Rhodobacter capsulatus SB 1003: one gene and its partner. The main gene of each other region encodes a partner of the protein of the gene in region 2 in a complex. Links are inferred from orthologs where the notes say so. Each region holds a gene or a part of one and is shown on either strand. Other genes may lie near its edges.

What was found. Proteins that work in one complex are often made in the same cells at the same time.
Region 1: the proteins of tsaD (region 2) and tsaE are in contact, whole or in part, in a crystal structure (PDB 6N9A), measured with the Thermotoga maritima proteins. The link is inferred for Rhodobacter capsulatus SB 1003 from one-to-one orthologs. Residues at the interface, in WP_004082750.1 of Thermotoga maritima: Cys10, Asp11, Arg49, His50, Leu82, Gly84, Gly135, Gly136, Glu154, Thr155, Leu156, Asp157, Asp158, Ser159, Glu162, Asp165, Lys166, Arg169, Leu170, Tyr175, Lys213, Thr214, Leu217, Tyr218, Gln221, Arg222, Asn324; in WP_004082108.1 of Thermotoga maritima: Leu37, Gly38, Lys46, Lys57, Val59, Lys60, Ser61, Thr63, Phe64, Thr65, Leu66, Met67, Val69, Pro71, Tyr82, Arg83, Leu84, Asp86, Asp88, Phe89, Asp93, Ile128, Asp130, Glu131, Arg134.

What each region holds. Positions count from the first base shown.
Region 1 is NC_014034.1:48,698-52,573, forward strand. The notes cover bases 578-3,525. They hold tsaE (tRNA (adenosine(37)-N6)-threonylcarbamoyltransferase complex ATPase subunit type 1 TsaE), read right to left. Parts: upstream 2,316-3,525; coding sequence 1,839-2,315; downstream 578-1,838. Other genes in these bases: RCAP_RS00195 (nucleotidyltransferase family protein), read right to left, coding at 578-860; RCAP_RS00200 (aminoglycoside phosphotransferase family protein), read right to left, coding at 836-1,837; RCAP_RS00210 (PAS-domain containing protein), read right to left, coding at 2,355-3,525. Outside these bases: double-strand break repair protein AddB, read right to left, coding at 1-181; more of RCAP_RS00195, read right to left, coding at 168-577; more of RCAP_RS00210, read right to left, coding at 3,526-3,876. UniProt on the Escherichia coli protein: Required for the formation of a threonylcarbamoyl group on adenosine at position 37 (t(6)A37) in tRNAs that read codons beginning with adenine.
Region 2 is NC_014034.1:3,715,288-3,719,175, forward strand. The notes cover bases 1-2,960. They hold tsaD (tRNA (adenosine(37)-N6)-threonylcarbamoyltransferase complex transferase subunit TsaD), read right to left. Parts: upstream 2,044-2,960; coding sequence 958-2,043; downstream 1-957. Other genes in these bases: RCAP_RS17350 (YciI family protein), read right to left, coding at 1-4; RCAP_RS17355 (NAD(P)H-dependent glycerol-3-phosphate dehydrogenase), read right to left, coding at 5-961; RCAP_RS17365 (uroporphyrinogen-III synthase), read left to right, coding at 2,114-2,812. Outside these bases: RCAP_RS17370 (COG4223 family protein), read left to right, coding at 2,967-3,888.

The sequences.
Region 1 (3,876 bases), 3.7 Mb from region 2 along the record:
CCAGACCGTCGAATTCCTCGCGGACACGTCGGCTCATCCGCCCGGCGTTGAGGATCAGGCGAACCCGGGCCATCGCCTCGGGCGGCTCGTCCCGCATCCGCTGGACCAGCCCCTGCACCAGCTCCCGGGCGAAATCGACGCCGGGCGGCAGGGCGAAGACCTGCGGGTCAGCGGGCGGCATCGGACAACAGCCCCTCTGCCAGCGAAATGCATTCGGGTCGACCGACGTCACACCAGCCGCCGGGATGGACGACACCATAGGCACTCCCTTCGGCCAGGATCCGGTTCCAAAGCAGATTGAGCGAGAAAACCGGGTCCGGAATCGTCTCTATTCCGGCCGGATCGAGGATTTGCGCCCCGGTATAAACATAGCCCGTTCCGCGACGGATCCGGCCATCGGGCGCCAGCGCGAAATCCCCGGCGCCGGTATAACCCAGCGCCGCCTCGCGCGGGACCAGCGCCAGAAGAGCGGACATCCGACCGCCGTCCCAAGCCTGAGACAGGGACGTGAGCACATTCGGACCGGTCCAGACCGCATCGGTGTTGAGCGTGAAGACCGGCCCGGGACCAAGAAGCGGCAGGGCCTTGCGCAATCCGCCGCCGGTTTCCAGAAGAAGATCGGTTTCATCGGACACCAGAACCCCGGTTCCGGCCAGATGCGTCAGGATCTGATCGGCGTGATAATGCACATTCGCGACGATGCGACCGATCCCCGCCGTCCGCGGCAGATCAAGCGCATGGTCAAGCAGCGGCCTGCCTGCCACTTCCAGCAGCGGTTTCGGCCGGTGCAGGGTCAATTCCTTCATCCGCGTGCCAAGACCGGCCGCGAAAAGCATCAGCGCATCGGGTGTTGACCGCATTGCCGTCTCATCCTTTCGAGCAGTGCCGCATCGGGCGGCAGCAGCGCTTGTGTCACCAGCGCGCGCAGCGGTGCAAGAGCCTCGTGGCCAAGATCGCGGTGCAGTTGGCCCCAGACCCGCGGGATCAGATCGACATAGCCGGGCTTTCCGCCCGCCAGACAGAGACGCGCGAAAATGCCGAGGATGCGCAGCGCCCGTTGCGCGCCGATCAGGGCAAAGGCGCGCTCAAGCTCCGCCAGATCCAGCCCGCCTGCGCTGGCATAGCGGCGAAGTTCGGCCGCAAGGACGGCGGGCGCCACATCGCGGCGGGCGTCTTGCAGGGCCGAAACCAGATCGTAGACCGGATGGGTGGCCACCGCGTCCTGAAAATCAAGCAGTCCCAGGCGGGCGACACCGCTGCGGTCGGGCAGCCAGATCACGTTTTCGGCGTGAAAATCGCGCAGGGACAGAACCGGCGGCAGGGGCGCAAGACCCTCGCAAAGCCGGGTGACAAGGGGCGCGATCGCCTCGGCGGCGGCGGGGTCGCGCAGCGGATACCAGTCGCGGGCCAGCGACACGAGCGCGCCAAGCCCCGTCGCATCGAGGCGGGGAACGAAGTCGGGCGGCGGCCGACGGTGCAGATCAAGCAGGAAATCGGTGATCACGGCGTAATGCGCCGCCTCGCTTGCGGGATCTTGCCGCAGCAGCCGGGCCAACTGGTCGTCGCCGAAATCCTCGAGCAGCATCAGCCCGGTCTCGGTGTCGATACCGAAAATCCGCGGCGCGGAATAGCCCTGCGCCAGCAGCCAGGCATCGATGCGCTGAAACCGTGTCATCTCCGCGCCCGGGGGGGCGATCATCAGAACGGCGGTGTCGCCCTTGCGATGCAGCCGTTCATACCGGCGGGCAGAGGCATCCCCGGCCAGGGGGCGGCGCCTGGCCCCGGCCCAGCCGCAACGGCTCAGGAAGGTAAGGATGTCGGGTTCGGTCGCGGCCATCTCAGTCCTGCCCCAAGGTCGCAAGACGCGCCCCCCAATCGGCCTTGCCGCGCAGCAGAACCCGCCGCGAGGCACCGGCGTCAAGCAGCGAAAACTGCAGGGACAGAGCCTTTTCGGGCAGAAGATCGCCCAGACGTTCGGGCCATTCGATCAGACAGATCGCGGTGTCGAAGGCCTCCTCCAGACCGAGTTCGACGGCTTCGTCGGGATGGGTCAGGCGGTAAAGATCGGCATGCCAGATTTCGGGATCGGCGCCATAGACCTGCACCAGGGTAAAGGTCGGCGAGGGCACATCTTCGGGTCCCCCCAGACGGGCGCGGATCAGGGCGCGGGCGAAATGGGTCTTGCCCGCGCCGATCGGACCCTCGAGCAACAGCACATCCCCGGCCCGCAACAGCCGGGCCATCGCGATGCCGAAACGGTCGGTGGCATCGGCGTCAGGCAGATTCAGGGACAGAAGAACGGGGGCATCTTGCATGGCCGCACTCTAGCGGCCCTGCCCCCCGCGGCAAGCCCCTTAACTGGCCAGAACCTTCACCGCCCGGTCCTCGTCGAAGATCGCCCGGCTGGGCGGGTCCAGGGTCACGACGCCTTTCGGCAGAAAGCTGGCCATCATCGCCCCGCCGGTCATCGGCGCAAAGCGGCAGCCGATCATCATCCCGTCTTCGCGACGCCGCACCGTCCCCTCGATCAGCGAACGCTGGCCGAGACGGTTGTTGAACCCCCGCGCCAAGGACCAGAGATCGGAGCCGTCGCATTTGCCCTGCCACAGCCGGACCGCATCCAGAATGGTGGTGCGACGCAGCGAAGTATCGGTTTCCACGCCCCAAAGCCGGTCATAGGCGGCATTCGAGGCCGTCAGCTCGCCCGAGGGCTGGAACACCGCCACCGCCTCGCTCATCATGTCGAGGATTTCCTGGCCCTGTTCCAGTTCCGCCCGGAACCGGCGGGTCAGCGACACTTCGGACGAGATGTCCTCGAACAGGAAGGCCACGGCGCCATCGGGATGCGGACGGCCGGTGACGCGGTAGGTCTGACCCGAGGGCAGCATCCAGGTTTCCGAATGGAAGCCCGCGGCGGCGGCCTGTTCCAGTTCCGTCATCTTCAGCCGCCAGCTGCGATAATCCTTCGGCTCGGGCATCATCCGCGCCTCGCGCAGACGGTCGAGAAAGGCATAAAGCGTCGGCCGGTTCGACAGGAAATCGGTGCCAAGCTGGGTCAGATCGATCAGCGCCGGGTTGAACAGCTGCAGCTGCCGGGCGCGGTCGAAGATCGCCAGACCGATCGGCAGATCGGCAAAGGTCTTGGTCAGGGTCTGCACGAAATCGCGCAGCGCCTTTTCCGCCCGCACCGTCGAATCGGCCGGCAGGGCGAAATGCAGCGCGCCCTTGTCCATCGGGAAGGAATGGCAATCGAACCAGGCCGCCCGCTGATCGCCGTCATCCAGACGCAGCCGCCGCGGTCCGGTGTGCCGGGCGTTCTCATCCATCTGGAACAGCCGCGGCAAGGGCCAGAGCATCGCCTCTTCGGTTTCGGCAAAGGCGCCCGAGCGCAGCACATAGGCGCGGTTCGCCCAGGTGATCGTGCCGGTCTCGTCCTCGCGCCAGATCAGCGTCGGCGCCCGGTCCAGCGTCAGCCGCATCAGATCCAGTTCATCTTCCAGCGCGCGTTGCGACAACCCGTCGACCAGAACGCCGCGGCCCTCGGCCTCGGGATCGATGAGGGTGATGCGCGCCAGGCCGTTCACCTCTTCGGCGATCAGCTTGATCTGCGTGCGACGACCCTCTTCGGGTTTCGACACCATCTCGATCCGGCCGCGTTCGGCCAGGGTCAGCATCGCGGCCGCGAAACCGTCGAACCGCGGCGCGACAAAGGCAAGGAGCCGCGCCCAATCCGAGAGAGCCATCGGCGAGGATTCCAGCAGCGCCCGCGCCGGGCCGGTCGCATCGATCAGATCCTGATCGTCGAACAGGAACACCGTCTGTTCCAGCACCGGATGCGTGGCCACCCTTGCATCCGGACCGGTCTTGCGCACCGAG
Region 2 (3,888 bases):
GCATTCATTCCTCCTTCAGCGGGCGAGAGAGCAGCGCCGTAACGGCGTCGGCAACGGAAATCTTTTGCGCGCAAAGCGCGGCGATCATCGCGGCGATCGGCATCTCGAGGCCATGGTCCCGCGCCAGTCCGGTGACGGCCCGGGCGGTGGCGGCGCCCTCGACCGTCACGCCGGGATCAAAGGCCGAGCCACTGCCCAGCGCGATCCCGTAACGGAAATTGCGCGATTGCAACGAGGTGCAGGTCAGCACCAGATCGCCAAAGCCGGAAAGGCCCATCAGCGTCTCGGGCCGGGCGCCCAGTTTCATCGCCAGCCGGTTCATCTCGGCAAAGCCGCGGGTCATCAGCGCGGCGCGGGCGGAATCGCCCAAATTCGCCCCGATCACCACCCCGGCGGCGATGGCGATGACGTTTTTCAAGGCGCCGCCCAGTTCGGCGCCGATCGTGTCGGTGGTGCGGTAAAGCCGCAGCGTCGGGGTGGAGAGCCGCGCCTGCAGATCGGGCGCATCGGTCCGGCAGGCCAGCGTCAGCGCGGTGGGCAACCCGCGCGCGATATCGGCGGCAAAACTTGGCCCGGTCAGAACGGCGGCCAAGGCGCCCGGACAGGCCGCCTCGATCAGCGCCACCGAGCCGCGCCCGGTGGCCAGATCAATCCCCTTCGAGCAGGAGACGAGCACCTTGCCGTCAAGCAACCCGGCGTTTTCGCTCAGGAAACCGCCCATCTTCTGCATCGGCACGCCCAGCAGCACGATATCGCAGCCCGCGGCATCTTCGATCCGGTCGGTCACGGTCAGGACTTCGGGCAGCACGGCCCCCGGCAGACGCCGGTCGTTGCGACGGCTTTCGCGCATCTCGGCCACCTGCGCGGCATCGCGGGCCCAGAGCAGCACCGGCCCGCGTTGGGCGAGCGATATCGCCAGCGCCGTGCCGAACGCCCCTGCCCCCAGAACCGCAATCGTCATGCCTTGGCCCCCTTCTTGCCCGAGCCAAGCATCGCGGGCGCCGCAGCATCCAGCGGCCAGCGCGGCCGGGCGATCAGATCGGCCGGGCTTGCCAGCCCGAGCCGGAACCGCTCGATCCCCGCCCAGGCGATCATCGCCGCATTGTCGGTGCAAAGCCGCAGCGGCGGCGCGGTGAAACGCACCCCCTGCCCGGCGCAAAGCTGTTCCAGCGCCGCGCGAATCGCCTTGTTCGCCGCCACCCCCCCGGCCACGGCCAAGGCGGGTTCCGCGGGCGCGGTTTCCAGATAAACCGCCAGCGCCCGGCGGGTCTTTTCCGCCAGCACATCGGCAATCGCCTGCTGGAAGCCCGCGCAAAGATCGGCGCGGGTCTGCCGGTAAAGCCCGCCATGGGCGGCAATTTCCGTATCGCGGGCGCGCAGAAGCGCGGTCTTCAGCCCGGAAAACGACAGATCGCAGCCGGGCCGGTCCAAGAGCGGACGCGGAAACCGGAACGCCTTCGGATTGCCCTTGGCGGCCTCGGCCTCGACCGCGGGGCCGCCGGGCTGCGGCAGGCCGAGAAGCTTCGCCGCCTTGTCGAAGGCCTCGCCCGGGGCGTCGTCGATCGTGCCGCCAAGGCGGGAAAAACTGTCCGGCCCGCGCACCAGGAGAAACTGGCAATGCCCGCCGGAGACCAGCAGCATCAGATAGGGGAACGCAAGCCCGTCGGTCAGCCGCGGCGTCAGCGCATGGCCCGCCAGATGGTTCACCCCCACCAGCGGCAACCCGGTCCCGGCGGCAAGCCCACGCGCGCACATCACCCCCGACATCACCCCGCCGATCAGCCCCGGACCCGAGGTCACGGCGATGCCGTCGAGATCGGAAAGCCGAAGCCCGGCCTCGGCCAGGGCCTCCTCGACGCAGCGATCGAGCTTTTCGGCATGCGCCCGCGCGGCGATCTCGGGCACGACGCCGCCAAAGGGCGCATGCAGGGCGGTCTGCCCCGCCACGATCGAGGCCAGAACCGTGCCATCCGCACGCACCACCGCTGCGGCCGTGTCGTCGCAGCTCGATTCAAGGCCAAGGAAGGTCAGGAGTTTCGTCATGCCGATGTCGTTGCGCGGGGTCCTTCCTGCAGGTAACACCGGCTCAGGCATCGCACAACCCGAGGCGCCGATGAGCCCTGTTTCCCGACCGCCGCTTTTGCTGACCCGTCCCCGCGCCGGGTCCGAGCGTTTCGCCGCGCAGTTCCGCGCCCGGATGGGGGCGGATTGGCCCGTGGTGATCGCGCCGCTGCTGGAAACCGCACCGACCGGGGCGGATCTGCCCGCGGCAAATGCGCTCATCTTCACCTCGGAACAGGCGGTCAAACCGCTGGCCGAAAGCGCCCTTTCGGGCCGTCCGGCCTTTTGCGTCGGCGAGCGGACGGCGGCGGTGGTGCGGCGGGCGGGTTTCCCGGTGCTGGCCGTCGCCCCCGATGCCGAGCATCTGTTCGAAGTGATCCTGTCCGCCGCCGATCCGGGGCCGATCCTGCATGCCCGCGGCAGCGAAAGCGCCTTTCCCCTGGCCGAGCGGCTTGGTGCCGCCGGGCGGCAGGTCGGCGAAGCGATCGTTTACGCGCAGCTGCCCCAGCCCCCCGCGCCCGAGATGCTGTCGCTGTTCGCGCAGCCCGGTCCGGTTCTGGTGCCGATCTTTTCGCCCAACAGCGGCCGGTTGCTGGCCGAAGCCGCACAAGGCGCCCGGGCCGAATTGCGGCTGGTGGCGATTTCCGAAAAGGCGGCGCGGGCCTGTGCCGCGCTGCCTGCGACACTGCTGCAGATTGCAGCACGCCCGGATGCCGAGGCGCTGCTGGACGCACTTGTCGCACGGGCCTGAGAGCGGTTGAGGTTGAGCAGGCCGAAGCCGCTCAATAGACTGCGGCAAAATGAAGACATCGCGCCGCGTTGCGCGACTTGGAGGAGTGTCCATGGCGAACCCGGACGAGACGGAGCGTGACAGCACGGCACAGGCCGCTGCGCAAACCCCTGAAATGTCTGAAAAAGACGCAGGCGGACCGGGCGGGGACGTGACGGGCGCCAAGACCGAGGCCACAGCGCAGCCGGTGCCCGAAAAGGTGTCGAAACCCGCAACCGAATCAGCCCCGGCAAAGCCGAAGCCCGTGCCGCAACCGCCGCGCGGGGGGATGTCGGTCGTCTGGGGCGGCATCATCGCCGCGGTGATCGGCTCGGTCGGCACGCTGGTCGTGTTGCCGAAACTGCCGCCGGAGCTGCGCGAAAAGGTGCTGCCGGGCGCGCAAAGCACGGTGGAAAAGGATCTGGCCGCGCAGGCGGCGAAACTTGAGGCCGTGGTGAAGACGATGGCCGAACTGCAGGCGGGCAATGCCGGCGTCGCGGCGCTGCAGACCGCAGTGGGCGAGCTTTCCGGCAAGGTTCAGGCGCTGGAAGCGCAGGGCGGCACCGCCCCCGCCGCGCCGGTCGATCTGTCCGGCGTGCAGGGGCAGATCGACGCGCTGAAAGCGATGGTCGAGAAGAGCCCGGCCTTCGCTTCGCAGCAGCAGCTGGAGGTGGCGACCGCCGAGGCCAAGGCGAAGATCGCCGAGGCCGAGGCCGAAACCGCGAAGATCCGCGCCGCGTCGGAAGCCGCGGCGAAAAAGGCGATCGCCCAGGCGGCCGTGGCCCGGCTGGCGGCGGCTTTTGACACCGATGCGCCGATCGATGGCGCGCTGGGCGATGTCGCGGCGGCGGGTGTTTCGGTGCCCGAGGCGCTGAAGGGCGATCTGCCCTCGATCGCCGCGCTCAAGGCGGCCTTCCCCGAGGGCGCGCGCAAGGCGCTGACCACGGCGCGCAAGGCGACCGCGGGCGAGACGATGACGGACCGGCTCGGCTCGTTCCTGCTGGCGCAGACCGGGGCCCGGTCGCTGACGGCGAAGGACGGAACCGGCCCGGATGCGG